2 regions of the Vallitalea pronyensis genome follow, and region 2 is predicted to be linked to the other one. Evidence: riboswitches for the same ligand, from Rfam matches in the RefSeq annotation. Region 2 holds a riboswitch; the other holds the start of a gene.

Region 1 (17,185 bases), 610 kb from region 2:
TATCCATTGAAGACTATACCGTCAGTGAAACGGCCAAGATATGTCAAGAAGCAGATATAGTCGGTTTTTTATATCCTATTTATGCTTCAGATATGCCAAAGGTATTTAGAGCATATATGGAAGCACTTACCCATCACAACATGCCCAGAAGAAAAAAAGCATTTTGCATTACATCAGTAGCCATTTATAGTGGTGATGGCGCTTTAGTGGTCAAGGAGTACTGTCATAAAATGAATCTGAATCTGGTATGGGGGTACAACGTGCACATGCCCTGTAATTTTAATACAGCACTACCCGGACTCAAAGTACCATCTGCTGATAAAATTAGAAAAATTAAAGCAAAGGCAGACCGTAAGCTGGATAGAATTATAAAAGCAATGGATGAAGGTCATAATAAGTTAGAAGGTTCGGATATCCTTAATACCATGATGGGTAGTCTTCAAAGAAAATCCAGTAAAGGTATGATACAAAAATATGATGTTAAAATCAATTCAGAGCTATGTATAAAATGTAGCAAATGTGTTAAGCTATGTCCTACCAACAACCTGATTTTACCAGACAATGGTAAAGCAGTCCAAACACATGAAAAATGTACCGCTTGCTTAAGATGTGTTAATCAATGTCCAGTCTATGCCATAAGAATGATGAGTGCTAATAACGATAAGCCTTTTAAACAGTATAAAGGTCCAACAAAACACTAAAATGTACACATAATAGCCATGTTATGTCTCATGATAAATTAATGCTAATGTTTATTAAATTTGTCTATAAAATTGTTTTCATTTTAGGGATAAACCCATGTACAATAAAAGGTATGATAGAATAGGAGTGTTTACATGGATAATAAAAGACTTATTTATGGTCTTATTCTTATATTGGTTGTTATACTAATGGGTTCATTAATAGCTGGTATTGCTATATCAAATGAAATAACGAAATCATCAAAAGGGGACTATTTGTGGGATTCTAAAGAGAGAGCCAAGGAGCATATCATGGTTATCATTGATGATGCCAATCAGACCTATGACGAAGCATTTGAAAAAGGATTGTTGGAGACAGCTGCTACTTATAGAATTGCTGTAGAGATTAACAAGATTGATCGAACGAATTATGATGACGATGTTATCGCTGCTTTGGACAAAGCCAAATATGCGAAGGTGAATGGTATCATTGTTCATGCTTTTAATGACGAGAAAATGGCAAGCAAAATTCAAGAAATCAGTGACTTGGGTATTCCAGTTATCACCCTTGATGAAGATGTACCTAAAAGCTCAAGAATATGTTATGTTGGCGTTAACCGCTACGATATTGGACAATTAGCAGGTGAAAGTTTTGCGCGATTACTCCATGATGGGGGTAAAATAGCCGTCATTGATCAAAAAAGTTATAGCAAGGACAGAACCATTAACGAGGAAATGATGTTGCTTGGATTAAGAGAAGTACTCAAATCCCAACCCAATCTTTCTCTGGAAAAAATAGAATACACAGAGCAGGGCGTTCTAAGTGCTGAAACAGCAGCGACAAAAATTTTATTAGGTCGTAACGATATCAATGGTATTTTTTGTACAGATGGTGAAAATACATTAGGGGTTGTGCAAGTCTTAATTGATAATAATCTGGTGAACGATGTTGTTCTTGTAGGGTATGGTAATGATGCAGAAATCATGGCGTATATTGAAAAGGGTAATATTATTGAAGCTTCAATTGTCACCGACCATGAAGATATAGGACGACAAGCCATTGAGGCATTTATTGAATACAGAACCAATCAATTTGTGTCCAGTTACATCAATACAGATATACGTTTGATTGATGAAACAAATGTCCTTGACTATATCAGTGAAATGAGTGATACACTTGACGAGAAGGAATAGAGCCAGTTCAATTAAGAATCATTTAATCGTTTATTCATTAGGCGTTATTTTGCTTATGACAATACTCAGTGTCTATGCCTTGTTCATCATGGAAAGATACAGAGGACAAATTGAAACCATGTTTGAAAGGCATATTTACTTATCGGACATACAATCTGTCATCTCAGAGCTGGATGATGATTTACTGGGTTTTTTAAGTTCCAAAAGTTCAACAAGGTTAAATGATTTTAACATCAATCAACAACAACTTACCCATTTATTAGAAGGGGATTATGAGCATCTCTATAGTATGGAAGATGTGCTGATGAAAAACATTAGAAATCTCTCCATGGAATATATTGATCAAGGACGAGATGCCATCTCATACAAACGGCAGAGAAATGTAACCAGATATGATGAAAGTTACGAAAAAAGTAAACACATAAAGACCTTTATTTTTGAATACATTGATGGGCTTAACGCTATACAACTGTCCAGAAATTCAAAATCTTATCTTGAACTTGTAAACCAGACCCATCTACTACAGACCATTACGTATATTATTGTCATCAACTTAATTATTATATCCTTATTGATTGTCTACTTAATTACGTCAAGAATGGTCAAACCATTTCGTCAGCTATCCCACGTTGCAGAGGAAATTTCAAAAGGAAATTTTGATACAGAGGACATTCACTTGGAAATGGAAGATGAGTTTCAGTTGTTGGCCATTGCATTCGATAAGATGAAGCATAATATTCGAGAATATGTAGCTGAAGTGAAGATTATTGCTGAAACAGAATCCAAACTGAAAGATGAGCAGTTAAAAAATGTGAAGATGGAGCACCTTCTAGATAATGCTAGATTATATGCCCTTCAGTCTCAGATTAATCCCCATTTTCTTTTCAATACCATTAATGCAGGTGTTCAACTGTCCATTATGGAAAGAGCAACCCGAACAGGGCAATTTTTAGAGAGCATGTCCAGACTGTTTCGGTATAACATTCAAAAAATGGATTCTACCTGTACGTTAGAAGAGGAAGTGACAAACATATCGGATTATTATGATTTACTGAAGGTAAGGTTTGGTCATCGGATACAATTTGAACTAGAAATAGACCCTTTGACCCTTCATAGGAAAGTCCCTCCTCTGATTCTTCAACCACTGGTAGAAAATGCGTATATACATGGGCTTAGTGGTCTTGAAGAAGGCGGTACCATTAAGGTGGCAACAAAGCATCTAGCTCATGAAGTACTTATTACCGTAGAAGATAATGGGAGAGGAATGGATGATGCCTTAATTGAAAAAATATTGGGTACCCATAGTGCCCATGATATCAGTCAAGATAAAGAGGAAGGCATTGGTATCCGTAATGTCCGGGACCGATTAGCATTGTATTTTCATAGAACTGATATATTGACCATGGAAGGCAGATTAAACGAAGGTGTTAAAATAACCATCCGCCTGCCACATGAAATGTAATGGAGGCAAATGATGTACCGATTAATCATAGTAGATGATGAGCAAATTGTTTTAGATGGGTTAAAATTTTTGATTCACGATACCGTTGAAGACATAGAAGTGGTTGCAACAGCCAGTTCAGGTCGTGAAGCCATAGCTGCTTGTGAACAACATTATCCAGACATCGTATTCATGGATATTAAGATGCCGGGTATTAATGGCATAGAAGCTATAGAAGCCATTAAGAAGCGGCATATCGATACAAGATTCGTGATTATTTCTGCTTATGAGCAATTTGAATATGCCAAACAAGCTGTTGAGCTTGGTGTCAGTGACTATATTCTAAAACCCATTCGCCCAGACAAGGTAACAGAAGTATTGCATAAGATTATCCATGAGATTACGGTGGAACGGAAACAACGTCTCCGTGAGATTGAAAACAGAGAAAAAATAGAGAAGATCATTCCTGTTTTAGAGCACGGCTTTATCTATTCCTTATTACTCAACACGGATTATCGCGATGAATTAACCAAATACCAAGACTTGTTTGAGGTCAAGAATGAAAAGGGTTATGTCATGGTCATCGAGTTTGGGGAAGGCAAACATTCGGAGCTTCAAAATAAGATTGGTACAGGCATCAAAGGACAATCCTTTTACCCGAAAGTCCAAAGCGCCATCAAATACAAATGCAAATGTATTGTAGGCCCCATGATAGTGAATCAAATGACGGTTTTGGTCTATGAAAATCATATGGACTCTGAATATGAGCAGAGAATAAAAGCATTCGAATTAGCCGATGCCATCTACAACGCTATCAAACAGCTAGTGGATAGTAATATCTACATTGGTATTGGTTCCTGTTACGCACTTGAAAAGAGTAAAAATTCCCTAGAAGAGGCTATGTTTAGTCTCAACAGGATTACCGATGAGCACATTGTTCATATTAATGATATATCAGAAAAGGATAGTTCCAGTGACGATTACACGTATATTGATATTAAAGAAGATCAAAATCGTATCATCAAACTTCTTGAGTTAGGTGATGAAGAGCAGCTGGTTAATGCTATGAAATCGTTTTTCAATAAAATCAATAAAAAATTTCATGGTGATATGGTAGATGTTCGCAATACCATTCTTGAACTCATGGTAATGGTTCTTAGCTGCTCTTATCGGAACGACCTGCAAGAAGAAATTGTTGGCTATTCCAGTTATCTGAATGAACTAAATCGACTGGAATCAATGGTAGCACTGCAAAATTGGTGTCTGAGAAAAGTCAGTTTTATATCAGAACAGGTACAAAGTAAAAAAGGTAAGCATATATCAAAAGTGGTATTACATGCCAGGAACTATATCGATGCACATCTACGGGAAGACCTTAACCTCATTGACATCTCCAAAGAGGTATCGGTAAGTCCGCAATATTTTAGCAAGATATTTAAAGATGAAATAGGACTTAGTTTTGTAGAATACGTACGTAAAAAAAGAATTGATATCGCTAAAGAAATGCTTAGAACCCATAAATACTCTGTTAAAGAAATCTGTTATCAAATTGGTTATAATGATCCTAATTATTTTAGCCGCTTATTTAAGAAGCTTGTTGGTGTATCACCAACGGAATATAAATAAAATCATGATAGAGCCAGACATGGTACATGCGCTTATAATCGTAAGAAGGTGGGGTAATCATGAAAATAGGTAAAAAACAGTTGCATATGTATGGGGTGTTTATAACTGTAATCCTATGCCTGAGTCTTATTGCCATGCTGGTCTATGGTTTTCGAAAAAAAGACAGCATAGAAGATGATGGCAAAATCACCATTGGTTTTTGTGCCGATAATTTGGTCATCGAGCGTTGGCAAAGAGATCAAGAAATTTTCCAGGCCAAAGCAAAAGAACAAGATGTGGACGTTATCGTCTATAACGCTAATGAAGACAATGCAACGCAAATCAAACAGATTCGTTTACTTATTGAGAAACAGGTGGATGTGATGGTTGTTATTCCCTATGATAAAAATGGGTTGAAGGAAGTCATTGGGGAAGCCAAAAAGGCAGGCATTAAAGTCATTGCATACGACCGGCTGATTAATCATGCAGATGTGGATGCCTATATATCCTTCGACAATAACAAAGTAGGTGCACTCCAAGCAATAGAATTGACAAAAGTTGTACCAAAGGGGAATTATATCATCATTAATGGCTCACCAGATGATAATAATTCATTCATGTTCAGAGACGGTTACATGGGTGTTCTTGAACCATTTATTGCATCAGGGGCTATTAACATCGTTGAAGACAAGTGGGCGAATATGTGGCGAGAAGAATATGCTTACGATATTGTACAGAAAGCATTAAATGACAAGATGCAGATAGATGCCATCATTGGTGCCAATGACCGTCTGGCAGAAGCCGCAATTAGAGCCTTATCCGAGAAGGGCCTAGGTGGCAGCATCTACGTGGCTGGTCACGATGCCGATATTAGTGCCTGTCAACGTATTGTTGAAGGTACCCAATATATGACAGTCTATAAACCTATTCGATTATTAGCAGAATCAGCTGTTGAGCTGGCCATCGATTTAGTCAATGGGAAACCAATAGAAACAGATGAATCCATTAACAATGGTTCATACGATGTACCGTATATTAAATTGGATGTATTATCCGTGACCATTGACACACTAGAAGAAACAGTTATAAATGATGCCTTTCATCAAAGAGAAGATATTTATAGAGAAAATTAACGATACTTAGTAGAGCCATAAAGGGGTGTCCTATGAGAACATATCAACATGTTCTTATGGGACACCCTTTTTGGTTTATGATACTTTGAGCATTAGCACAGATTTAAGGTTAAAATTTTCTCTGAACAAACTTAAGATTAAATTCTTAGTGGTGGACATTACAATCAATATAAAAAAATTAAAAATGTACAGATTTCTCCTCCTCACAGTCATGGTATTCAACCTGTCTTGGCGCTATACTTGTTGATGTACTTCAACTTTATTATTTCAAAAAATGGAGGATTTAAAAATGAAAAAGTTATTGGTGTTATGCTTAATACTAGCATTATCAGTTAGTACCATTACAGGATGTGGTCAAACAGATGATAAACAATCAGAAGGCACTTCTGCAACAAATGATAACAATGGGGATAAAAAACAGGACGGCACGGTGGATATTGGTATTGTACTTCCAACAAAAGAAGAACCACGTTGGGTACAAGATGAGGCAAGATTCAAAGCTGCTTTAGATGGTACAGATAAATCCGTTGAAATACTTTTTAGCCAAGGTGATTCAGCAAGAGAAAAGCAAAATGTTGAAACATTAATCTCCAAAGGTATTAAAGTACTTATTATCACACCGCACGATGGTGCAGCAGCAGCTGCGGCGGTTGAAGCAGCAAAAGAAGAAGGCATTACGGTTATCTCTTACGATAGACTTGTAACGAATACAGATGCTGTGGATTACTATGTAACGTTTAACTCTGTATCTGTTGGTGGAGCACAAGGGCAATACCTTGTGGAACAAGCCAGTGGAACAGGTGAAAAATTATACTTATACGCAGGTGCAGCTACAGACAACAATGCATTCTTATTCTTTGAAGGTGCATGGAACGCTTTACAACCAAAGATTGCAGACGGTACATTTGTGGTACAAAACTCTTCCAAGGCGGTTGAGTATAAAGACAAAGCCACTTTAACACGTGAAGAGATGGGCGCAATTATCGAGCAGATTACGACAGATTGGAAACCAGAAGTTGCTAAGTCAAAAGCAGAGTCACACATTACAGCGGCTCCACCAGAAGGTAAGACCTTCATCTTAGCACCAAATGACGGTACATCACGTGCCATCTATGACCAATTTGCAAAAGAAGATGGCGTTGAGATCTATATAACAGGTCAAGATGCAGAGATTCCATCCATTCAATATGTCATTGATGGGAAACAAAGCATGACTGTTCTAAAAGATGTGAGAAGCCTTGTAGCAGGTGCTATTGAAACTGCAACAAGTGTATTAGATGGTAAAACAATTGAAACCAATGGTTCTTATGATAATGGTAAAGTTGACGTTAAAGCAAAAGATATTAAAGTCATCACGGTGACGGGGGATAACGTAAAAGATACCATCATTGAATCAGGATATTACAATGCTTCTGAATTCAAAGGACTGTAAGTTTTAATAAGATTAAATAAAAACCCCTGAATGATCATAAAGGGACTGTCTCAAAAAGCTATCCATCGTCATCTAGAGGTATTTCACTGGAATATAGATGTTGTTTGCTTTTTAAGACAGCCCTTTATACTGTATAGATATAGGATAGGAGCTATGTCATGGCAAATATATTAGAAATGAGAAATATTACAAAAGAATTTCCAGGTGTTAAAGCTCTTGATAATGTAAATTTCCAAGTGAAAGAAGGAGAAATACATTGCCTTGTCGGTGAAAACGGAGCTGGAAAATCAACACTTATGAAGGTTTTAAGTGGTGTATATCCCAAAGGCAATTATAAGGGTGATATTGTGTTTAATGGTGATGTACAGCATTTTCAAGGTATCAGTGATAGTGAAAGCAAAGGTATTGCCATTATCTATCAAGAACTTGCCCTTATACCAGAAATGACAGTGTATGAGAATATTTTTCTTGGCCATGAGATCAAGAGAAATGGTGTCATTGATTGGCATGATACAAAAATAGAAGCAGCTAAAATGCTGAAGAAGGTAAAGCTTGCTGTACATCCAGCATCAAAAATAATCGACCTTGGTGTTGGTGTACAACAATTAATCGAAATAGCTAAAGCCCTGAGCAAAGATGTAAAATTACTCATATTGGATGAGCCTACAGCGGCTCTTAATGAAGATGATAGTGATAACTTATTGGAACTGCTGAAAGACTTGAAAAAGCAAGGGGTAACGTCCATCATGATTTCACATAAATTAAAAGAAGTGATCCATATTGCTGATACAGTAACGGTGCTTCGAGATGGACAGACCATTTGTTCTCTGGATGCGAAAAAAGGTGAAGTTAACGAACGGGATATTATCAAATACATGGTGGGACGAGAAATCAATGATATTTTTCCTAAACGAGAAACCAAGAATTTTGGAGATATCCAGCTGGAGGTCAATAACTGGTCCGCCTTTGACAGGAAATTAGGCAGATACGTGGTAAAAGATGTGAATTTCAATATTCGAAAAGGTGAGATTGTAGGTATTGCTGGATTGATGGGTGCAGGTAGAACAGAATTCGCCCACAGTATCTTTGGTAATTCAAGAGATTATCAATTATCAGGAGAACTGAAGATTAACCATAAGAAGAAAGTGCTTAAAAGTCCGAAACAAGCCATAAAAAATGGATTAGCTTATGTATCAGAAGATAGGAAAGGGAATGGTTTAATTCTCATTGAAGATGTGAAGCAAAACATTACGATAGCCAATCTTAAGGAAATTTCTGATGCATGGGTTGTGAATAAAAACGAAGAGATTAAAGTGGCAGAACAATATCGTCAATCTTTAAATATCAAGACCCCTTCCATTGAACAGAAAGTGAGTAGTCTAAGTGGCGGCAACCAACAAAAGGTTGCTTTGGGCAAATGGTTATTTGTTGAACCCAATGTTCTTATTCTAGATGAGCCTACAAGAGGTATTGATGTTGGGGCAAAATATGAGATCTATACCATTATGAATGAACTGGTTGTAAAAGGGTTGAGTGTCATTATGATCTCATCAGAATTACCAGAAGTCCTTGGCATGAGTGATCGTATTTATGTTATGGCAGAAGGTAAGATGACAGGAGAACTTAGCATTGAAGATGCTACTCAAGAAAATATCATGGAATTGGCAACAGTATAGGAGGATGAACATGTTTAAGGATTTAACATCAGCAATAAAAGACAATATAAGAGATTATGGTATGTACATTGCACTTGCCATCATTATCCTTATATTTACAACCCTGACAAATGGATTATTCATAACCCCAAGGGTCATATCTGACCTGATTGATATGACGGGCTATATTGCCGTTTTATCGGTGGGGATGACATTGGTCATTGTTATTCAACATATTGATTTGTCCGTAGGCTATATCGCTGGATTTTTAGGTGCTGTAGCGGCTATATTAAGTTCTAAGGTTGGCATGCCACTCTACTTAATTTTTCCAGTGGTGCTCATACTTGGCGCTCTAATAGGGGTGGTATGGACAGGAACTCTGGTTGCAAAAATTAAGATTCCAGCTTTTGTGGCAACACTTGCAGCCATGACCATTTTTAGAGGATTATTGATTCGTACCACCAATAGTGCCACGATTTTTACAGATAGTGATGCTTTTAATGCTGTAGGAAATGGTTATATTCCAGATTTATTTAACAATGATCATCTGCATGTGCTAACGATTATTATTGGCGTAGCAGTTGTTCTTTTGTATGTCATCATGGAAATTAGGAATCGTCATAAACAGGTAGCTTATAGGTTGCGGGTAAGTACATTACCTATTTTTATAGCTAAGTTAGTGTTTGTATCCGCCATTGTGATGTATTTTATATGGAAGTTAGCCAGTTTTAAAGGTTTTTCTTGGACGGCTGTTATCGTTGCCATTGTGGTTGTGATTTATAATTTTGTGACTAAGAATACCACGTTAGGTCGGCATATTTATGCTGTTGGTGGTAATCCAGAGGCGGCTGAGTTATCCGGTATTAGTGTGAAATTTATCACGTTTGTTGTGTTTGGTTCCATGGGGATGTTATCGGGTTTATCGGGTCTTTTGTTTACCGCCAGGTTACAGTCGGCAACACCTACAGCTGGTATGGGGTTTGAATTGGATGCCATTGCAGGTGCTTTTGTTGGTGGTTCGTCAGCGTCTGGTGGTGTTGGTAAGGTAACAGGGTCCATTATTGGTGCGTTGGTTATGGCATCTTTGTCTAAGGGAATGGATTTGATGAATGTAGGTGTTTCTTATCAATATATTATTCGTGGATTGGTGCTTGTGGCTGCGGTTGTGTTTGATGTGAAGACAAGGAATATGCGTTCGAAAAAAGCTTAATGTTCATGTTTTATAAGAGGGCTGATGAGGCCCTTTTTTGTTGTGTTTTAGAGGATTACTCATTATTTGTTGGTCTAGATGAGTGTAGGGCAAGACATCCGTCGATGAATAGGTATTAAAAATCTGTTCAGATTAATCCTGCTAAGAACAACTAGAGCGCATTCCAAGATAGCTTCCTAAAACTTAAAACTCGCAAGCTCAGACAATTAAGTTTTTTAACGGAATCTATCTTTTCATTTGCTAAGGTTTTCTAAGCAGGATTAAACATCACTGATTTTTAATACCTATTCATCGACTAGGGTGATAGATGGGGCTAGGGGTATTGTATGTTGGAGTGGTGTAATATTTGTAGGATGTATATCATCAATATGAAGGTGTGGATTGGTTGACGGGATAGGTTGGGTCTTATATAATGAGGAGTAAGGTTAGCGTGTTTGTTAACATGGTTAACGGACGGATTTAAATTTTAATAATAGATGGAATTCCGAGTTTATTTATCTAAACATGCGTGCATGATTTTTAAACCGATAGGGTGTAATTTGAAAAGGTTATGCCTCCCGTTGTGGAAAGGAATGATGAAACCTTAAGACTATTATGGTTTATTTCGGGCTTCCTTTTTTGTTAGGTGGCTTTTTTATTTTATAGAAAAGTCCTTGAATATAGGACAGGGAATAGAAGCATTTTTCATATGCGTTAAGAATACATACCTAATGGATAAATACATTTTGCGGTATGCTTTATGTGTCTTAATCAAAGTGAAGGAGAGGCTTATGAAAAAATATTTCGTAGTGGGGTTAATCATGATTTTGTGTGGTATAGGTATAGGACAAATTGTCAGAAAAGAACCACAAAATCCGTATGAGAATAGATTCGCTAGTCTATTGGAGGACTATGATGCAACATACAATGAACGGATAGAAAAAAGTGAAAGTGATGAAATTTTGAGAGTATATGATCTTCAAAATAATCAAACGGGGTATATGGTTGTTAATCAAGGTTATGAGGATGTTATTTTGATGTATGTGGTGCTTAGTGAGGAAGACATAGAGCAAGTAGATATTCTATATCAAAATGAAACAAAAGATTATGGGGGGTATGTAGAGGAAGCATGGTTTTTAAAGAGGCTTATGCTGCCAGTAACCCACAAACTTCAGGTAGTCAAGATGAAGAAGGAACGTCCGGGGGATGTAGTAGCTATTACAGGTGCGACCGTGACATCAAAAGCGGTTGTAGAAGGTATTAATACATGTTTAGAAGAGAATGGAGGGATACGATGAATAGAGGGAATTGTGTGGTGAAAATAGGGGTAATACTGATGTTATGTATGCTGTTAGCAGGGTGTCAACAAGCAGATAAGGCTGGAAGCAGTTCGATATCTAAAGAGGGGTTATCTTATGAAGGAGAGCTTCTCTTTTCTGGGTTAGACCATGAGTTTTCAGTCGTTTATAATGATATTTATGCCATGGAATCTGTGACACGAGATGTTAAGCATCTTTCCTCCAGTGGTGAAGAGTCCGTGGACAAGGTAACAGGTGTTATACTGGATACCATCTTGAGCGAAAAAGGAATCTCACAGAAAGATTTTAGTGTGATTCGCTTTATTGCTGGTGATGGTTATGCCATTGATGTCACATCAGAGATACTGCAAGAAAAAGATATTATACTTGCTTATGCCTATAATGGTACGTATTTGGATGAGAAGAAACAACCTTTAAGAGTTGCAATAGATGGTGTGCGTTCTATGTACTTTGTAGCAAACCTGAATGAAATAGTATTTGTGAAAAAAAATGATACAAGCCTACCATCTAATACCATGGATCCCAAAAAGGTGATTATACTGGAAACAGCTGCTGAACAATTACAATCAGATATCTACACCTATTATGACAGTGAAGACCAAGCCTTTAAAGTAGCGGATCTCTTGAATGCCTATGCCAAGGAAGACGTTGATTTGGGTCATTTTATGGCATCGGATGGTTTTGAGAAATCAGAAGATATGGATGTGCTGATGAAAGGCTATATCAAGACCACAGGAAAGGATATACCTCTTTTTACAGTTCCCGATCTACCAAAAGGAATGCATGTGAAACATATTTTCACCTTGAAAATAGGGGATACCTTGTTTGCTTCCGCTTCACAAGGTATTGGTTTATTAGAACAACGAACAATGAGTGGCAAGGTGGGGACCTCACTGGATATTTTTATGGATAAAGTAGGCTTAACTGGTGAGGATTACGTCTTCACATCGGGTGATGGTTATCAAGTGGAGATTAGCAAGAACCATCTTAATCGGGGCATCATTTATTTAGATGATTCCGGTCAATATGGCGTTATGTTTGATAAGTCTCTGCCAAAATCAACAGGAGTAAAGGGCATATTATCCATTGAAGTGAGTGATGATGCCAATGGCGTAGATAGAGCAGTAAAGGATGATACGAAGAAGAATGAGACATCATCGGATAATCAGGAAATACCTTGGACAATAACAGTGGAGGGATTAAGTGACGGCAGTTTTGAATTGACAAAGGATCGAGCCGAGAGAAAGCTTGAAAGGGCACAACTCCATACAGAACGAGTAAAAGATGATAAGAAAAATGAAGAGGACTGGGAAGGCTATAGAGTCCTTGATGTATTGTATTTTTTGAAAGTGGAAGATTTTAATACCTTGGTCATTATAGCAAAGGATGGATTCGAAATTGAATTATCCAAAGAGGATGTGGATGAAGAGACCCTATTAGCTGTGGCTAAAAATGAAGTACCTCTTATAGACCCGGATAATCTTGTTCAATTGGTACAAAACACAACGTATGCAAGTACGTGGGTGAAAGGTGTAAGCAAAATAATCGTTAAATGATGAGAGTTGGAGATGGGTGATGAGAAAACAGCTAAGAATAGGTATCTTAAGTATATTATGCATATTGGTATTAACGGCATGTGAAAAACACCAAGCAATGCTGCCTTCATTACAAGTGATAGGTGATCTTGAAGAGTGGATAAGTCTTCATGAGGAATGGGGGAAGCTTGATAAATCAAACATTTCCTATAAGGATGCAACCATAGAAGCCGTGGAGCTATATGATTTCATTAGCTCATATCATGTCATCTACCCTTCATTTGATGTAATACTAAAAGCAGAAGATGGTTTTATGGTTCGGTTGGATGGGGATACACTACGTGATACTTACATAGGCTATGCCACACAGAATGAATGGGTATATGTTTCAGAAAAGCATCCTGTTAACAGCAGCATAAAACATATCAAGGAAATCATTATCGTTAAGGAAGAAACAGAGCCGCCTAACCATACCAAGGGTCTTAATATTATCCATCAGGATAAAACATTACATCTGTCCATGGGTGAGTTACTTACTCAGACTTATCAGGTATACCCTTATCATGATGGAGACACCAGCTATGAAATGAATGGTGAGACGGTAAGTGTCCGTGTGATGCAGGAAAAGAAAGTAATCCCATTAACAAGCATCATTACAGATGATAGACATCATCTGCTCATAATGAATGAAGAAGGCCAGCATAGGTATGCAACAGATGTTGAAGGCTACATTGACATTGGACAAAACCAGGTGAATTATATGACACAAGATGGATGTACTTATGTTAGAGATATAAAGGGGCTTATGGTGAATCCGCCCAATCACTCAGTTATGGATACCTATTATGATACACTCCACTTTCTAGAAAATAATGAGAAGGTATTGATATTATTTCTAGATGGTTTTTCATATGCGCAGTATAGCCATATGAAAAACCATCTGCCACATTTGTTTTTGTCTCAGGTCGAAGAGGTACAAAAAGCAAGCACTGTTTATAAACCCGTAACCAATGCTGGATTTGCAGCTATGATTACTGGGAAAGAGCCCTATGTGAATGGTGTAGTCGATCGTAGTTATAGAGAGTTAAACGTGGCATCTATTTTTGACAAAGCAGAAGCCTTGCATAAAAAAAGTGTCCTTATAGAAGGGAATGCTTCCATATTAAATACTTCTGTTAAACCCATACTTAATATTGATCACAACAAGGATGGCTATACGGATGATGAAATCTATCATACAGCAGCTAAAACATTACTGGATGGGAGCCATGACTTAGCCCTGATACACTTTCACAGTATTGATGAAGTGGGCCATCGAGTAGGACATATCCACGACGACGTGATGGCACAAATACAAGTAGTCGATCACTATGTTCAAGGATTGGTTAAAGATTGGCATGGTAAAGTGATTATCGTATCAGACCATGGCATGCACGATACAGCTGACGGTGGCAGCCACGGTGAGTTTAGAGTTGAAGATTTAATGGTACCCTATATTATCTTAGATGGTGGACAATAAGGAGAGAGGAGTGCAGGGAATATGAAAAAGAGTACGATGATGATAACAGGTATCATGGTCTTTTTAGTGCTGGTTGTAGGGATCACAGCTTATCTAAACCAAGAAAATGCAGCTAGAAAAACCAAGCTAAATGATGATGCCATCTTTACTATTTATGATGATGGGCAACAGATTGCTGCTTATAATATGGTGGAGATTCAAGCCATGGGGGAAGAACGTTTTCAAGCTCATTTAAAAACAAATGGCAAAGACCCCATTCCTTATACGTATACAGGTGTACTGTTAAAGACTATCCTTGAAAAGGCTAAGGTATGTTTCCAAGGGAAGACATCAGTTATTGTTTCTGCTATTGATGGGTATGTAGTATCTGTTAGTACGGATAAAGTCATGGAAGATGATAATGTCTATTTAGCTTACATGCGGGAGGGTGAATTAATTGGAACCAGAGAAGATGGCGGGAAAGGTCCCTATCAGATGATTATTAGAAAAGACGCGTTTAGCCAGTATTGGTGTAAATATGCTTATTCAGCTGAACTGAAGTAGTTGAAGTGACGTTTGGTGAGTCAATATTGGATTTATGTAATGGGGATAGATGTAAATATCAATGTACATAGGAGGTAAGGGATGAAGGTTTTTTCTGTTGTAGGGTATACCAAGTCTGGCAAAACAACAACCATTGAGAGCATAATTAGGGAGCTTAAGAAACGCCGTTATTCCGTTGGAACCGTAAAAGATATCCATTATGAACAATTTGAAATGGATACAGAAGGGTCAAATACCCATCGGCATAAACAAGCAGGTGCAGAACTGATTACAGCAAGAGGTTTTCACGAAACGGATATACTTTTTCAAGAAAGGTTAGGTATTCATCGTATAGCCAGCTTTTATGATGTGGATTATTTAATTCTTGAGGGGGTCAGTGACTCTATTGTCCCCAAAATCGTAACAGCTGATAAAGTCAGTGACATCGAAGAAAAATGGGATGATACCACATTCCTCATTTCTGGAAAAATTGCTGATGTCATGGATGACTATAAAGGTTATGAAGCTATAAGTGCTATAAAAAATGTGAGCAGACTTGTGGATATCATTGAAGAGAAGACCTTTGAACTCTTACCTGATTATGATGAAGCCTGTTGTAACGCTTGTGGTTATAGCTGTAGAGAACTATGTAAACGCATTTTAAAAGGTCAGAAGAAAAGACAGGACTGTGTCATAGGACAGGGACACATCACCTTAAAGATAAATGGTCAAGTCATCACCATGGTACCTTTTGTTCAAAAGATATTAAAAAATGCGATACTTGGTGTTGTAGGGGAGTTAGAGGGCTATACGTCCAATGGCACCATTACAATAGATATGCAAAATGATAAGTATGATTGATTCTAATAAAAAAGTTAGCATATCTGATTATTAATCATGTACCACATAACAATACTGCAATTGAAAAAGCCGATAAAAAATTATATAATACATACCATAGTAAGAACCCAGTCAACATATGTGACATGATGATAGGAGGACTTATAATGGAAGTGATGGTTGTTATATTTATTGTTATAGGAATAGGTATCTATTTTCTAAACGTCGTGGGACACGAAGCAAAGATTAAAAGACAAATAGAGTCCATGGGTGGCAGGTTATTAAGTTATGAAAGACGCAACTTTTTTTCGGGCATTGGTCCTTTTCATGTCGTGGGCAGAGGGCGTATGGTTTATAGAATAGACTATGAAGTGAATGGTGTTATGAAAGAAGGCTGGGTACGATTTGGTAGTCTTTTTGGACCAGATTGGCGATTATAATTTTATGCGTATAGGATTAAAATCCTCTTAATGAAGAATCATTCCATGGAGCACCTCATAGCTTTTGCATTATTTCTATAAAAAAAGTATTGTACATATTTTCTTTATTCGTTATACTTACATAAATATTATTTGAGCGCTATTGATCATATTAACAAAAAGGAGGGCTTAACATGTATGCAATTGAATTATTCTTTTCAGAAGAGGTAGAAGACTATGTGAGAAGAAAGTGGAAGGAAATATCGTTGAATCACATAGCATCCAGCTTATATGACATGGAAGGTACTCGACCGCATGTATCCTTAGCATTATACAATGATTTAGAGGATTTACAAGAATTCCAACAGCATTTTTCTGAGTATTATAAAGGATATGGTGATACCATTGAACTTAAATTTGATATCATCGGGACGTTTCCAACAACTGGAACTGTATTTTTAAAGCCGACCATTACAACAGAACTATTGGATTTTCATAAGGCATATCACAATAATTTTCAACAATATCATAACCAAAGTCAATATTATATCCCTGGTAACTGGGACGCTCATTGTACCTTTGCATTTGGTTTAGATAATAACGCTATAACCGATGTTATAAATTATCTGCTAAAAGATTTTAAACCATTGAAAGGACATATCGTTGAAATAGGGGTTGTTGAGGTATTACATGATGGCCATC
Region 2 (17,185 bases):
CAAGTGGCGGGCTATGAGGAGTCACGGCATAGAAGAAAAGTATATAACAGGTGATGGGTCGGATAAAGAGAAATTCATGAAATGGGCAGAAACCATTCAGTATGCCATTGGTAATCCGTTATACCATTGGGCACATCTTGAATTATACCGCTATTTTGGTATCGATAAGCCTTTAACAACGGAAACAGCTGAAGCAATCTATGACATTTGCAATAAAAAGCTGCAAGAAGATGGGTTCAGTGCAAAAGGATTAATTAAAAATTCACATGTTAAAGTCATCTGTACAACGGATGACCCCATTGATGACCTTGGTTACCACAAGATGATTAAAGCAGATAAAGATTTTGATGTAACCGTGTTACCAACTTTCAGACCAGATAAATGTGTGGATATTGAGAAAGATACCTTCCTGACTTGGATAGAACAATTGGGAAAAGTGGCTGGTTATGGTATCAAGAATATGGAAGCCTTACTAAAAGCTCTTGAAGAACGTATGGATTATTTCCATCAAGTAGGGTGCCGATTAGCGGATCATGGTTTTGGAAGTGTCATATATGAAGAAGCTACAATAGATGAAGTGGATGTCGTATTCAAGAAAAGATTAGCCCATGGCTCCATTAGTCGAGAAGAAGCTGTTAAGTATGGAAGTTATCTTCTTACATTTTTTGGGCAACATTATGCGAAGCGTGATTGGGCCATGCAATTACATATGGGTTGTATGCGTAATAATAATTCCCGTATGATGTCTTTAATTGGACCGGATACAGGCTTTGATGCCGTTGGCGATTATAAGATTGGGGAAGGACTTGCAAAGTTATTGGATTCACTTGAAAAAACACATGAATTGCCTAAAACAATCCTATACAACCTTAATCCCCGTGATAACTATGTATTAGCTACCCTTATGGGATGCTTCCAAAGCGCAGATGCTAAAGGTAAGATACAGTTTGGGTCAGGCTGGTGGTTCATCGACCAAAAAGAGGGTATGATACGTCAGATGACAGACTTAGGTAATCTAGGGATGTTAAGCAATTTCATTGGTATGTTGACAGACTCAAGAAGTTTCTTATCCTATACACGTCACGAATACTTTAGAAGGATTATGTGTAACCTGATAGGGACATGGGTTGAGGATGGCGAATATCCAGCGGATATGCAGCGACTAGGTGAGATTGTACAGAATATATCGTTTAACAACGCACGACATTATTTTGATATTGAATGTTAAATAGACATTAATGTATGCGTTTTAGATAACGCATAAGATGAATGAATAAGTAAACCACATAGTAATGGTTGCATTGCTATATGGCTTAACCTACAAAAAAATAAGGGAGGATTTTGGAAATGAAAAGAATGAAAACCATTATGGACATTGTTGATAGCGGTGTTGTTGCTGTTATCCGTGCTGAATCCAAAGAAGAAGGTATGAAAATCATTGAAGCGGTTAAAAAAGGTGGTATAAAAGCCCTTGAGATTACCATGACCGTGCCAGGTGCAGTGGATATTATTAAAGAACTTACACAATTGTACAAAGACGAAGATGTCATTATCGGAGCAGGTACCGTACTGGACCCAGAGACGGCTCGTGCTTGTATCTTAGCAGGAGCAAAATACATTGTGAGTTCAAGCCTTAATTTGGATACGGTAAAACTATGCAACAGATACCGTGTACCGATTATGCCAGGGATCATGACACCAGCAGAAGCCCTTAAGGCTCTTGAAGCAGGGGTGGAAGTATTAAAAGTATTCCCAGGAAATGCTTTTGGTCCATCCATTATTAAAGCGTTCAAAGGCCCCATGCCTCAAGGAAATTATATGCCAACAGGTGGTGTAAGTCTGGATAATGTTCATGAGTGGATTGAAGCAGGTGCTGTAGCAGTTGGAACAGGTAGTGTTTTAACAAAAGGTGCTAAAACAGGTGACTATGAACTAGTTACGGAGACTGCTAAGAAATTTGTGGATGCTGTAAAGCAGGCAAGAGCTAACTTAAAGCAGTAGCGTATGGATTGAACTGAACCATGTGGCAGGAGGAAGATAAACGGCTTATAAGGATTCCTGCCTTATAGATGTTTGAAATTAATAGTGAGAAAGGAAGAAAACACGATGGGTAAAAAAGTAGTAACAATGGGTGAAATTATGCTGCGTCTTTCCACAGAAGGATATGACAGATTTACACAAGCGGAACGTTTTGATATTGTCTATGGCGGAGGAGAAGCTAATGTGGCTGTATCCCTTGCCAACTATGGTTTTGATGCACACTTTGTATCCAAGCTTCCAGATAATCCAATCGGTCAGAGCGCAGTCAATCACCTTAGAAGATATGGCGTGGCAACAGATTACATAGCAAGAGGCGGTGACCGTATAGGGATCTATTATCTTGAAACAGGTGCATCCATGCGGCCATCTAAGGTTGTTTATGACCGTGCTCATTCGGCTATTGCAGAAGCAGACCTTGAAGATTTTGACTTTGATGCTATCTTTGCAGATGCGGAGTGGTTCCATTTTTCAGGTATCACACCGGCCATTAGTAAAAAGGCAGCTGTACTAACGGAGAAAGCCCTTATTGCGGCTAAAAAGCATGGGGTAACGGTTAGTGTAGACCTAAATTACCGTAAGAAATTATGGACACCAGCAGAAGCAAAAGAAGTCATGACAAAACTTATGGCATACGTGGATGTTTGTATTGGAAATGAAGAAGATGCAGAAAAAGTATTAGGATTCAAACCAGGTGAAACAGATGTGACAAAAGGTTCTCTTGAACTGGATGGTTACAAAACAATCTTCAAACAAATGAAAGAAACATTTGATTTTAAATATGTAGTGACAACACTTAGAGAAAGCTACTCTGCTTCGGATAATGGCTGGTCAGCACTTATCTATGATGGTAACGAGTTCTACCGTTCTAAGAAGTATGATGTGCGCATTGTTGACCGTGTAGGTGGCGGCGATTCCTTCGCAGGCGGCTTAATTTACGGTTTATTATCCAGTGATGATTTTAAATACGCCCTTGAATTTGCTGTTGGAGCATCCGCTCTTAAGCATACCATTAAAGGGGATGCCAACCACGTAACCGCTGATGAAGTAGAAACATTGATTAACGGTGATGCTTCTGGAAGAGTGCAGCGTTAAGCGTCACATTTTAATTATGCTAAACATATTAAACATATAAATATAGTTCCAAAAAAAATATATGCTTACCTAATTATCGGGGTAGGCATATATTTTTTTGATAATGTAAAACATTCTATTTATTGCTTATCATTTAATTATCTGTTAATATTAAATAAAAATATGTAGGGAATGTAAATGTTGATGTAAGCTTCTTAATTAAGGTAGGGAAAGAAACATTTAAATAGAAAAACTTTATTTTTTTTGTAATGATGGATAAGACAAACATCTTAGAATTGACTTTAGCAGATAAGGAGTGTGATGAATGATACCTAAAGAATATACCCAATATGCATTACTACTTAATTATAATATATTGGTATTAATGCTTATATTTTTTGGCGGGTACATGTTGAGAAAAATTAAGAACCAAAATAAAATAATTCGAAGTTTGAAGGCATTTTATATGGTAGTCATTCCATATAGTATTATAACGTTTATACTGGATTATTTGGTAGCGCTGGGCATGTTAAGTGACGTTCAGCAATATTACCATATGGTTAAAATAATCATCAGCATTAATAAAATTATGAGTGATTATATGTTTACGCCCTTGGTTTTATTGATAAATGTGCTACTTATTATCAACATATACAAGCACAAGGAAACAGTTATAACTGAAGGTGAACGCTATGATTAAGACGATATTATATTTATTGGTTTACGCCATAGGAACCTATGTAGCTTGGAAAAAAAGAAATGAATTTTTTCTAACCAAATACATGCTTTATTATTTTGCTATCAGTATGGTTGGAAAATTGCTTAATCTCTTACAAGATATCATTATGTACCCCACCATATCAGACGATATATTCATAAGTAGAGTTGTTTCAATCATGGGTATGATCGCTACAATATGCCATGTCGTATCCTACGTTTTTTTAGCAGTAGGTATAAAAAAGTATGTAACAAAAAACAATGGATAATGCAGAAGTGTTTGGGATAGCAATAAAATGAAGACCATCATGAAGAATATTTAATCACGTACATATAAGGAGAAGGAACTTACTTATGATTAATGTTTTTAAAAGTGATAAGAAGAGAGAAGAAGTCTTAGCTTCCTACGACCATCTACTTGGTTTGTGGGGTGTTGATTATGACGAGGTAGATTTGGTGACCCAGTTCGGCACAACACATTGTATTTTATCAGGTGATAAAACGAATCCCCCGTTGTTAATGTTTCATGGTGTTGGTGATAACTCAGCAGTGATGTGGATTTTGAACATTGGGGAACTGTCCAAATACTTTTACTGTATCTCGGTTGATACGCTTGGAGGTCCTGGGAAAAGTATACCCAATGAACAGTTTACAAAAGCTACATTTAATCAAGTAGAATGGATTAATGAAGTGGTCAGCCAATTGCAAATAAGCCACTTTAATATTTTAGGTATATCCAATGGTGCCTATATGGCTTATAATTACTTAACCTATGAAAGTAAGAAGGTTAATAGGGTGGTTTGCCTTGAAGGTGGTATGCTAATCGGCAATCCTATCAAAAACATGTTGAAGACCATATTCATTATGTTTCCACAAATTCTATTACCAAATAGAAAGAACATGATTGCTATTTTAAAGAAATTAAGTTCGCCAGAATCCAATTTTATAAACAATTGTCCTGAAGTTGTGGATCATATGATCATGGTCATGAAAAGGCATAATCAGAAAGCCATGTTTGTACACACCATAGAAAAGTACCATAAAGAGAAGGGGATGGCCGTACGAGATAAGTTGTATTTCTTAATGGGTCATTATAAACTGGACCGTAAAAGAGAATTTGTAAAGGCATTAGATGATGGGCAATTTAAATATAAAGTGATTAAAGGTGCTGGGCATGGTATTAATCACGAACAGCCTGAACGCGTTAATGCTGAAATTATACAGTACTTATTAGGTGATTAAAATAGCCTTGAAGTATTAATAAGGTCCCAGTTGTTCGGGCCATCTTAATATGCTAAGATAATAATAGAACCATACGTCTTGGAGATGTAAGTGAAAGGAGAGTGTCCATGAGAGGAAAATTAGATGGGTTGTAACTTTGACATGTAGATAGAACATATGCCAGGTATCCATGGGAACCAAGAGGTCCCCCTATATTTTTTCGATGATAGAAAAGATATCATTATACAGAATATAGGAGAGTGGACTATGTTATATCTATTGAAAAAAGTGTGGAAGTATGCAGAATCAGACCGCTATCGATTAATCATATGTTATGGCTTACATGTGTTATCCATTGGCGGCAAGTTGTTACAGCCATTTGCTTTTGGTATGGCTATTAATGTGTTACAGGAACAAGGAATTAATCATTTAGGACCTGTATACAGGTGGTTAGGTATCTATGTTTTAGGATTTTTTACTTTTCAGATATGCCATCATACAGGACGCTACTTTGAAGTCACAACAGCTCTTAGAAACCAGAAGCGATTTAATCATCGTCTTTATTTAAAGCTGTGTTCGTTATCCATGCAATGGCATAGTGACCATCATTCTGGCGACATTGTGAACCGTATAAAAGGTGGTGGTGAAGCCCTCAAGGATTTCTCTGTTAATCAAAGTAAATACATGGATTTAATTTTATCATCTATTGTACCTATTTTGGTATTTACACGAATGAACATGGGCATAACCATTATAACGGTTTCCTTAATAAGCATCAACTTAACCATTATTATGAAGATGAATAAAAGGATAGAAGGTATTCTGGGAGATATCCATGAATACTATCATGGCTTAGCTGCAAAATTAACAGATTATGCCATGAATGTCGTAACCATCATTACCCTTAAACTAAAAAAACAAACCGATAAACAATTAAATCACATGTATGAAGAATACTATATCCAGCAAATGCGTGAGTTTCGCATTAATCAACCAAGATGTTTTCTTATTGCATTCGGTGGTATACTGACAGAGGTTGTTGTGATTGTCTTTTATTTACTGTCTCAAACATCTTCTGGTGAAGCTTTTCTGATTGGTAATCTGGTGATGTTAATTACTTACTTTAGAGAAATGAGTCATAGCATATTTGAGTTGGTGAGTAATTTCTATGATACACTTAACTGGAAAACAGCTATTGCTTCAACGGACATTATTTTAGATGAACCTTCTTATGAAAGCTATAACGCTAATGAAAAGCTGGGACCTTGGCATAGTATACGTATTGAACATATTGCATTTCAATATGGGGCAGAAGGCTCCAACATCACATGGCATGATGTCACACTAGAAGCTGGTAAGAAGATTGCTATTGTTGGCTCTAGTGGTTCAGGTAAAAGTACCATATTACACCTTTTGGCATCTCTTTATGAAGCAGATGCAACGGCCATATGGGTGGATGATAAAAAGTACACAAATCTTAACGCTATCCATCATGACATGGGATTAATCAGTCAAGAATCGGAAATATTTGATGATACAGTCCTTCACAATATAACATTTGGTTTGGATGTGGACCAACACGTACTGGAAGAAGTGATGGTTATTGCAGCATTAGACCAAGTCATTAAGGACCTTCCAGATGGTATCCATACCTCTATCAAAGAAAAAGGTATTAATCTGTCAGGTGGACAAAAGCAGCGATTAGCTTTAGCTAGAGGGCTCTATTTTGCCCAAAATAAGCGCATATTGCTTCTGGACGAAATAACCAGTAATGTGGATGTGGTGAATGAGGCACATATGATGACACATATCATGAAGGCTTATAGGGATAGGTGTATTATTTGTAGTATTCATCGCTTACATCTCTTAGAGCTATTTGACGAAGTATTGGTTATGAACGAAGGCTCCATTGTCGATAGAGGCTCTTTTCAAGAATTAGTCAGAAGAGAAGGCTGCTTTCAGACATTATGGGAAACATATCAACTGGAAACAAAATAGCATTGGAATTTACTGGTAGTTCTATACACAATATTATATAATGAAGATAGTGCAGTATGACGGCACTATCTTTTTTTAGATGTCCTAAGAGAGGAGATAAAACAATGGTTTCAAAGAGGTCAATGTCGCCAAAGTACATCTTAATGGCAGGTATCCTAGTTGGTATTGTCTACTATATGATTAGTTTTTCGGATATAGGTGTTGCAAAGTTAATGGAGATTACAGGCGGGCAGAACATTCTAGATTTAGAGATGGGTGGTTATTCCGTTGAAAAAGCTTATGATGTGTTAGAGGGTCTAGGAGAAGAGGGAAGAGCTTTTAATCTAAAGTATATTATACCCATTGATCTATTATTTCCCATTACATACGGGTTATTTTATTTTGTTACCCTTACATGGTTAGCCACTGGATTGTTTCAGCGTATGAAGCATCCTTGGTTAATCGGTTTAATTGGCTGGGTGGCTCCAGTATTTGATTTTTTTGAGAATTGGAATATCTACAGATTATTGACCCATTACCCAGAACGTCTGGAACGGGTTGCCCAGATGGCAGATATATGGACACGGTTAAAAGCTTTATCCGTCGGCATAAGCACCATACTTGTGGTAGTAGGTGTGATTGTTTTAATGGTAAAACGATTTAAGCTAAAACAAACATAATCATAGAAAGACATGGTATAGAAGCCTGTATCATGTCTTTCTATTTTAATGGATATTATATAAAGATAATATTGACTAATGAGTCGTCTGTAAGTACACTAGTTATAAGATATATGTCCATAAGTTTCTCATGATAATGCACTATCATTATCAAGAATGAAAAAAAAGCTTATGGGGAATAGGAGGATGATATGGACTCCATTTTAGCATATTTAGAAAATAACCTTTTCGTCATTAAAATTTTATGGACCATTATTGGGCTTGTTATCATCATGTTAATTATTCGAGTCATTAATCGTATTCTTTATTCGACAATAGAGGAAAACAGTAAGTATTATAAAATGAAAAAAAGAGTGTACTATTTTTTTAGTTCTGTTTTTATAATATTTGGTATTTTTTTATGGTCAGATTCTACAACGAGTTTAACCACATATTTTGGTCTTCTTTCTGCTGGATTAGCTATTGCTTTAAAAGATTTATTTGCTAATATTGCGGCATGGGTATTTCTTATTATTCGGAAACCATTCAAAGTAAGCGACCGGATAAGTATTAATGGACAAAGTGGTGATGTGATAGACATTCGGATGTTTCAATTCAGTTTGATGGAAGTATCAAACGTTGAAAATGGTGAGCAGAGTACTGGTCGTATCCTTATTATACCAAACCATTATATCTTTTTGCATACTTTAACTAATTATGATAAAGGCTTCAAATATATTTGGAATGAAATAAAAGTTTTGATTACCTTTGAAAGTCATTGGGAGAAGGCAAAAAACATATTAACGGATATCAGTAATCGTCATGCGTTACATTTATCCAATGAAGCTACTAAAATGGTGCATCAAGCGAAAAGACGATATTTGATTCATTATAAAAACTTAACCCCCATTGTGTATACCGATGTGAAAGACAGTGGTATACAATTAACTGTACGTTATTTATGTAAACCACGCAGAAGACGAAATACGATTAACGATATGTGGCAAGATATTCTACAAGCTTTTGCAAAAGAAGAAGATATTCAACTGGCTTATACAACATTAAGAGTTACACAGGATTAAAGACGACTAATAATCAACGGGTAAATCTTAATGATATACAATAACGAGGATTTTACAAATTGGGAAGGAACGTGAAACGAGTGTTATATGTATTAATACTGATTGTAAAAATATTAGAAGTAACTTTGGCAACAACAAGAATAGTGCTTATAACCAAAGGTGAAAGAGTAAAGGGTGCTATCATTGGTTTTTTTGAAGTAATCATATGGGTATTATTGATATCCACTGTGTTAAAAGATATTACAGAGGACCCTATTAAAATATTTATTTATGCCATTGGTTTTTCAGTAGGGAATTATATTGGTTCGCTAGTGGAAGAAAAAATAGGGATAGGCACCACAAGGGTTGAATTAATTGTGAAAGAGGAACATGGTCAAGCATTAGCAAGCAACATTCGTGAGCATGGTTTTGCTGTAACAGTTATCAATGGTGAAGGTATGAATTTTAATCGTTTTGTTATGATTTCTCATGTGCAACGTAAGAGAACAAAAGAATTTATAAACATTGTAAGAGCTTGTCAAGAAAATGTCGTTATTACAGTTAGTGAGATTAAACCTATCTATGGCGGATATGGTATATTGAGAAAATAAGTATAGAGGCCTTTAATCCAATGAACCATTTATGGTGGATGTGGATAAAAGGTCTTTTGTCGTATTCACCAACCTTATGGGGTATTCATATATTAATAGTGTACAAGCTGTCTAAGTTGTATGAATATCAAGAAGGGAGGTGGCAAGATATGAAGATGCTTCTTAATGTGAATAATGGCGTTAATATTGCGCGATATATGGTAAAAGACGGTTTATCAACTAATTCCATTATCCGTGTTGATCTAGGATTGGTCGGACAAGATGGTAATGAAAGTTTTTTTGCTAACATGTATACGGTACAACATATGTTTAGAGAACTTGTGGGAAGATTTTGGGACGAGCGTACATTAGCTTACTGGCGTTCCAATCCAAAGAACCCTCCCATGCCTGTAGCAAAAACTCGCTTTAATCCAACGTTGCAAAATGTAGCAAAAGCTATTTTCTTAAGGATGAAGCCATTTATAGATGCTCGTTTTGCAGATGCTGATTTGGCTTATGTGATGGTATTTACACCTATGGGGAAAGCTAAATATTATGATGAAGAGTTATTATTTGACTAAGCGTCTACCACTACCCACAGTTTAAGAGAGAAAATTAAGAAAATAATCTAGAATGGATGACATTGACATAAGTTTCGGATATAGATTATAATAAACACATAAGAAGAGACGAACTCCGAACTTGTTTTCCTAAGGGCAACTAAGGGAAATTAGTCGTCGAAGACAAGGCTAATGACATAGCCTTTTCTTCATAGGGTGTATTTGGAAACGAGTATGCCTCCCGGTGTGGAAAGGAGGGAAGATGAAAAAATTTCTAAGGCGATTTCATATCTTCGAATTAATGCTTATTGCTATGATGGCTGCTCTGGGTATTGCTGTTAAACCTTATATCAAAGTAGTGGTTCAGATTGTGGCAGGTCCATTGTTTATTCCTGGAGGAGCATTGGCAGGTGGTCTATATCTTATATGGATAGTGATTGGAGCAGGTCTTATTAAGAAGCCTGGTACGGCTACCCTCATAGCGCTAACCCAAGGTATCATGGTCATGATAACGGGTATATATGGTTCTCATGGTGTCATGAGTATTGTTACATATACCATGCCAGGGCTTATGATGGATCTTCTCTTTGGCATCACGAAAAGCCAGGGTACCAGTGCATGGGCATGTTTTTTAGGGGGAATTGTAGCTAACCTTACGGGTACATTTTTATCCAACTTACTATTTTTTAATTTACCTTTAATTCCTCTTATATTGACCCTTAGTACAGCTACTTTATCAGGAGGGTTAGGCGGTATTTTAGCTTACCAAGTTATTAAAAGCATTAAAAAGTTAGGAAACATACAAAATGCATAAAATATAAGATATTCTACATAAACAAGGGTGTTGGACTAGTTTCATGGTTTCCATCAAACATATAAGGAGGAAAAAAATGAAAAAATACATACTCATAATGATGGGTGCACTGATTTTAATCGTTGGTATTATCATGGTTTTAGATTGGAAGAGATGGTCAGAAGGACCGATAAAATATGCGAAAAGCTGTTGAAATCGATAACCTGAATTATCGGTATAAAGGTCAGGAAAAAGATACATTGCATCATATAAACTTTCATTTGAATCAAGGTGAAATTGTGGGTATAAGGGGGCCTAGTGGTGGCGGTAAAAGCACACTGTGCTATGTAATGAAGGGCATTATACCCTACATGATAGGCGGAAACATGACAGGTTCAGTGAACATTCTTGAACAATCAATGGCTGATAGGACCCCACAAGAAAGAGTAGCCCTTATCGGTATGGTTTTTCAAGAGCCCCATAGTCAATTATTTTCTTCAACGGTTGAGGATGAGTTAGCCTTTCCACTGGAGAACTTGTGTGTGCCCCAAAGGGAAATGAAAAAACGTGTCAATGAGGTTCTTGGTGAATTAGGATTGGAAAAGTATCGAATGCAACATCCCAGTTACTTATCTGGAGGTGAGCAGCAATTGGTGGCACTTGGATCCGTACTTGTACTGGAACCTGCCATACTCCTATTAGATGAAGCAATGGCACATATTGACCATGCTAGTAAAATGCGATTGAATGAGATTCTAAGAAAACGAAGTGATAAAGGCATGTCCATGATGATGGTTGACCACCAAGAAGAGAACTTGGCTATAACAGATAGAGTGATGCACCTCATTGATGGGACATTATATGACAAGGAGATTCGTACGTGAATGATATAAGAGCAGACCGTATTCTATACAGCTATACCCATAATAAGCCCGTCATAAAACATGTGTCAATAAACATTAGGTCGAAAGGTATAACAGCTCTTGTAGGAGATAATGGTTCTGGTAAAACCACCTTAGGTAAGTTATTAGCAGGCATTTTAAAACCAGATAGTGGACAAGTATGGATTGATGGGTTAGCTAGTCAAAACATGACGCTAAGTGATGTGGGACAACGCATCGGCTACCTCTTTCAAAATCCTAGGAAACATATAGTAGCTACTAGTGTTCGAGAACAGCTGCTAGTGGCACATGAATTACTAGAAAAAGACCCAAAGGAAGGTGAAGCAAATGCACAAGCCTTACTTCATCTTTTTCAACTTGAACATAAAGCACAAGCTTCACCCTATACCTTAAGCCATGGGGAACTAAAACGTTTAGCACTTGCTAGTATCTTATTCAGTAAGCCTGATTTCCTCATATTAGATGAGCCAACAGCAGGTTTGGATCATACAAGAATGATTCAATTATCCAATTACTTAATGAAAGTGCATCAAAAGGGTATCGGCATGGTCTTGATTAGCCACAATTGGGCATTTGTTAAGAAACATGCAGATCGAATTGTTACCTTAGAAGAAGGGAAGATTGTTCATGATACACAATCAGAGAATTGACCCAAGAACGAAGCTGTGGATGGTAACCTGTTTATCCACGTTAGCAGTGGTCATCAAGGATCTTCCATTGTTAATAGGTATCAGTATCATCACATTTTCTGTTAGTTTATGGCTGAAAAGCCCCTTATGGCTTGTTATGAAGCGATTAAAATCTTTAATTTTTTTATTTGCAACCATGGTGTTCCTACAAAGTATATTTTCCCATGAAGGTAATGGGCTTATTCGCATAGGAAGTCTCATGTTATTGACAGATATAGGCTTAATAAAAGGGATAATGGTTATGTTAAGAATGTTCATGATGATTATGTGTGGGACGATTCTTATGACCTCCTCTGTAAGAGTTCTTATACAAGGATTAATTCAACTAAGGATACCTTATGAGTTAGCTTTTATGGTCATGATTGGTTTAAAATGGATACCTTTATTAAGCCAGGAAATTCGGGATGTGCTAACGGCAATAGAACTTAGGGGAATTGCCATTAAACAATTGCCTATACGCAAAAAAATAAAGCTCTACCACTATATGATAACGCCTGTACTAACAGGAACCATTGTACAAGCCAAGAAAATGGCTATTGCTATGACGTGCAAAGGTCTAAGGGTTTGTGAAAATCGTACCAGTTATTTTGTATTAAGGTTGAAGAGGTTGGATTATGTGATCGTGGGTCTAAGCACATGTGTGTTCATCATCTTTCTAAGTCTGTACGATGGTTGATTGGCAATGTAGTCATGAGTAGGTAAGCATATAAAGTGAGTGATACCCAGTGGAAGATAGGAAGTTAAAAACATTTATAAGTCGAAAAAATCAAGTGTCTTTAGTAAAGAATATCAAGGATAACACCTTATACGTAGAAAAAATAATGAAGGTTAATACGCGTAATTTTGAAAAAGAAGTGTATTACCTTCACTTGTTGTATAATCATGGGTTAGCTGTACCTCAGGTAATTGACTATAGGGATAAACGTATACGTATGACATATATTGGTCCAACCACCTTGTTGGACTGTTTGACCCAATGGGAAATTGAGGAGAGAAGCCCCTTTGATGACAAGAGGGTTTCAGCTACTTTTATTCAACTGATGCAATGGCTGGAATCTTTTTATGAGCTTACCCATAAAGCAACAGGTAAACATATGCGTTTAGGTGATAGTCATTTTAGAAATTTCTTAGTACAAGATGGTAAAATCTTTGGCATTGATTTTGAAGAATGCTGTCAAGGAACAAGAGAAATGGATGGTGGGCGTTTATGTGCCTATCTTCTCACATACGATCCTTTATTTACCAAGTGGAAAGTCGCATGTACACAGCTTCTTATAGACTTAATGGTGAATCAATGTGATTATGGTCTTCAACCGCTTATGACCCATATGGAACAAGAGCTTATAGAAATCAATCAACGACGTTGGGGCGGTGAGAAGAAACGGCTTATAAAAAAAATGATGACAGATATAGCACAAAAAAATAAGACAAAAGGATGATGGGATGCGTAAAATTAAAGGAATAATTGGGTTATGCAGTTTACTTATAATCTTGCATGTAACAGCTTATGGTACGGATCATAAAGGGCATGATTTTATAGAAGCATTAGAAAAGGCTTCTGTTGAACGGGTTCTGGTATGGCCTAAGGGTCATGTGAATGAAGGGGAAGAAGTTATCAGTATTGCTCTTGACAATATTGCTTGGGCAACGGTGGAAGGGGAAAACACCATACTTAAGTTAAAGGACCCCATTCAACATGAAGATACGGTGATATACAAAGAACCCGATTACATAAGAAAAGCCACAACAACGCATGTGAATCAAGGTAACATTGGACATGCCGCTTATGAGCGAACAGGTGTTAATGCCTTAAAAGAGATGTTAAAAGATATGAAAGGGGAAATAACCATAGCGGTCATTGATAGTGGCATTGATTCTAGCATGCCACTATTTGATAATCGCTTAGTGGATGGTTATGATTTTATAGAAAAGGATGATGATCCACAAGATGGTAATGGGCATGGAACCAGTGTTGCTGGTATTATAGCTAATGCAACAACGAAAAATATTAAAATCATGCCACTTAGGACACTGGATGATGATGGAACAGGTCATGATTCAACCATTGCAAGAGCCATTCGTTATGCCATGGAACATGGCGCAGAGGTGATTAACTTATCGTTGGTTGGGATGGGCTTTTCCAAACACTTAGATGATGCTATTAATGATGCTCTTGAACAGGATATAATCATCGTAGCCGGAGCAGGAAACGATTGTATAGATACTAAGCATGTATACCCTGCGGGAAAAGATGACATTATTGTGGTGAGTGCCGTTAATGAGAACGACAATGTCAGCCTGTTTTCAAATTATGGTGATACCATTGACATTGCAGCACCTGGTGAGCAAATAGATGCTTTATTAGATGGTTATCATGAAGACGGTACATCTTTTGCAGCACCTTATATCAGCGCTATTGCTGGTATGATGCGATTGCAGAATCCTGAGGTAAATACCCCTGTCATGGAAGAATTACTGAGTGTTTACAGTGATGATGTGGGATTAGATCTGAAAGACAAGGCTTATGGCCATGGCATTGTAAACGTGAACAATTTTTCCATGGACGAGTCTTTTGACATCATATCTCGGAAAAAAGTGTTCGAACCCTACACATCCGGTTACTTAAAAGTATATTCATCAACAGGTAATCGAAGGGTACATATTGCTATAGATGGCAGAGATGCCTATACCTACGCTATTAAAGATGAAGGTTACTTTACCATTACATTTGACGTGGACCTTCCTGTTGGTAAGCATCAAGTAGATGTTTATTTGGAAGAAGCAGACCAACGAAAGAAGATGGATACCTATACCATTGAAGTTTTAGATTATAACTTCGTATTTGAAGTGTATAATGAACGCCACGAATTATCAACAGACTATATCTTAAGATTAAGTGGCGGTATTGATAATGAAGACATTATTTATCTGGGTGACGATAAACAGCAAGGGTATTTTAAAAATGGGCGTTATTACATGACCTTAGATATGGCAAGCTTATTGGAAACATATGATTATCTATTGGCTATATGTGAACCAGCTGATATGAACAATGACGGTCATAAAGTACCCATCTATTGCAAAAAACTCCTGACAACAGGTCAGAAATCCTTTAAACCCGTTGAGGTTCAAACCATACTTTATGAGGAAGCCAGTTACGCCAATATCTATATGTCTGTCAATGACGGGATTAAAAATCAGTACCAATGGGTTGGTTTCGATATTAGTCAAGGTCAACAAGAGTTATTGTTGGATTATGGTGAACATCGGGTTTTCATATCGGCTAATCATGGTAGTTATTTGTATACCCTACAAAATGACTATTACCTCATTTTAGATGAACATAACTTAAAGGAAGTTGTTGTGGATACATCCAATATTGCCAATAAACATCAGGAGTTACTGACCCACGTGGCTTACATGGACACCGTACCGGTTCCTTATGAATCCTATAATGCCTTTGATAAGTTAGAGAATATAACTCCTGTTTTATATAATTCTAATCGCTATCGGTTCTATGCAACATTAAACCATGGGTTGGATGGATTGAGTCTCTATAAAGACATTGATTTGATGAACCATGATGAAGCCAAGATCACCTTTGGCAACACGTTGACCAATGCATTCGTCTTTCATTATTTTAATGAGAAGCGTCAAGTGCTTGTGAAAATTATGGATGACTATGATAATCGTTATATCATGGATAGTGAGAAGTTGAAACTGATTTTAGAAAATACCATAACAGGTAAAACCTATGAAGGCAATATCAGTTACAACGATACCTATCAAGGCATTGAACCATATGAAATGTATGATTTTAGCTATGAACATATACCAGATGGGTATTATCGATTAAGGCTTGAGTTGGAAGGCGAGTTTATAATGCCCATGGCTTTTACCGATGCAGAAGTGATTGTTAAAGGTGGTACTTTTTATAAGAATGCCAGAAGAAGAGCACCCAGGCTAAAGCATGCACGGCATGTATTTTCCATTGAGCCCTATCATACATTTGAACTTAATCTGACTGAGGTTTTCTCTAGTAAAGATGAATTGTTTTATACGGTGGACCAAGGCTACGTCATGGGGGATACCCTGTTTTTTGAAGGTAATGAGCGAGGTGTCTATACATTCAATGTAACGGCTCATAATTTTAAGGAGCAATCCACAACATTTACGTTTCAAGTCATCATTAATGACGATATCCGATTCAATGATGGTTTAGAAGACGAAGACAGTAAGAATCCGGATAGGTCCCTATTGGAGTTGTTATTTAAAACCTATGATGAACCCAATGATACAGAAGAGCGTCAAGATAAAAAAATAAAAGAGCGCAAGATAAAAAGACGAAAAGAGGATAGGGTAAGGGATCAAGGTACAGTTGAAAAAAATATAGATGAAAAAAATACAGGTGAAAAAGATATGCGTCAACGTCATTTAGTGGATGATTTTCCAGATGATGAAACAGAATATCCTTTATACAGTATGTTGGTAATTGGTTTAAGTGCTATTATTATCATTTGTCTGATACTTCTTATCATCGTATTTGCTCATAAAGCGAAAAAAGAAGAGTAAAGGGTTTTAACGCCCTTTTCTCTTGGCTTTTACTTTCTTTTTTGCCACAGAAAAACCAAAAGAGCCTAGTTTATTGCCTAAACCAAAGTAGTTGCCATGGGAATAACAGATAGGAGCAGCTTGGTCCAGGTGAAATTTCCCTTGTGCATCCAAATAGTCATCATCCACATTGACAGCTACAACTTCTGCCATAAACATATCGTGAGAACCTAGGGGTTTTATCTCGGTTACTTTACATTCAATGTTAACAGGACTTTCTGCTATAAGAGGTGCTTTAACGGCTACACCTTTCACAGGAGTTAGCTTCATGGCTTCAAATTTATGGATATCCCG

What was found. A riboswitch is a leader RNA that binds a small molecule or an ion and turns the genes downstream of it on or off. The one in region 2 is predicted to bind molybdenum cofactor.
Region 1: it holds a riboswitch for molybdenum cofactor, as region 2 does, so the genes downstream of both, HZI73_RS08505 (FMN-binding protein) here and HZI73_RS11090 (ECF transporter S component) in region 2, are expected to answer to the same signal.

The regions. Positions count from the first base shown of each region.
Region 1 covers NZ_CP058649.1:2,059,748-2,076,932, forward strand. Annotated here, with positions in the region: gene HZI73_RS08465 (EFR1 family ferrodoxin) at 1-701, shown strand, start outside; gene HZI73_RS08470 (sugar ABC transporter substrate-binding protein) at 837-1,874, shown strand; gene HZI73_RS08475 (sensor histidine kinase) at 1,858-3,336, shown strand; gene HZI73_RS08480 (response regulator transcription factor) at 3,346-4,941, shown strand; gene HZI73_RS08485 (sugar ABC transporter substrate-binding protein) at 5,001-6,053, shown strand; gene HZI73_RS08490 (sugar ABC transporter substrate-binding protein) at 6,343-7,485, shown strand; gene HZI73_RS08495 (sugar ABC transporter ATP-binding protein) at 7,644-9,161, shown strand; gene HZI73_RS08500 (sugar ABC transporter permease) at 9,172-10,350, shown strand; molybdenum cofactor riboswitch at 10,821-10,939, shown strand; gene HZI73_RS08505 (FMN-binding protein) at 11,121-11,627, shown strand; gene HZI73_RS08510 (molybdopterin-dependent oxidoreductase) at 11,624-13,204, shown strand; gene HZI73_RS08515 (alkaline phosphatase family protein) at 13,224-14,702, shown strand; gene HZI73_RS08520 (molybdopterin-dependent oxidoreductase) at 14,724-15,245, shown strand; gene HZI73_RS08525 (molybdopterin-guanine dinucleotide biosynthesis protein MobB) at 15,327-16,085, shown strand; gene HZI73_RS08530 (hypothetical protein) at 16,232-16,504, shown strand; gene HZI73_RS08535 (2'-5' RNA ligase family protein) at 16,678-17,185, shown strand, end outside.
Region 2 covers NZ_CP058649.1:2,669,106-2,686,290, forward strand. Annotated here, with positions in the region: gene uxaC (glucuronate isomerase) at 1-1,228, shown strand, start outside; gene HZI73_RS11040 (bifunctional 4-hydroxy-2-oxoglutarate aldolase/2-dehydro-3-deoxy-phosphogluconate aldolase) at 1,348-2,001, shown strand; gene HZI73_RS11045 (sugar kinase) at 2,107-3,132, shown strand; gene HZI73_RS11050 (hypothetical protein) at 3,437-3,811, shown strand; gene HZI73_RS11055 (hypothetical protein) at 3,804-4,097, shown strand; gene HZI73_RS11060 (alpha/beta fold hydrolase) at 4,183-5,070, shown strand; gene HZI73_RS11065 (ABC transporter ATP-binding protein) at 5,317-7,047, shown strand; gene HZI73_RS11070 (hypothetical protein) at 7,152-7,706, shown strand; gene HZI73_RS11075 (mechanosensitive ion channel family protein) at 7,898-8,767, shown strand; gene HZI73_RS11080 (DUF2179 domain-containing protein) at 8,839-9,357, shown strand; gene HZI73_RS11085 (hypothetical protein) at 9,507-9,917, shown strand; molybdenum cofactor riboswitch at 10,019-10,169, shown strand; gene HZI73_RS11090 (ECF transporter S component) at 10,159-10,710, shown strand; gene HZI73_RS11095 (ABC transporter ATP-binding protein) at 10,887-11,573, shown strand; gene HZI73_RS11100 (energy-coupling factor ABC transporter ATP-binding protein) at 11,570-12,241, shown strand; gene HZI73_RS11105 (energy-coupling factor transporter transmembrane component T family protein) at 12,219-12,956, shown strand; gene HZI73_RS11110 (RIO1 family regulatory kinase/ATPase domain-containing protein) at 13,006-13,719, shown strand; gene HZI73_RS11115 (S8 family peptidase) at 13,724-16,852, shown strand; gene HZI73_RS11120 (flavin reductase family protein) at 16,859-17,185, opposite strand, start outside.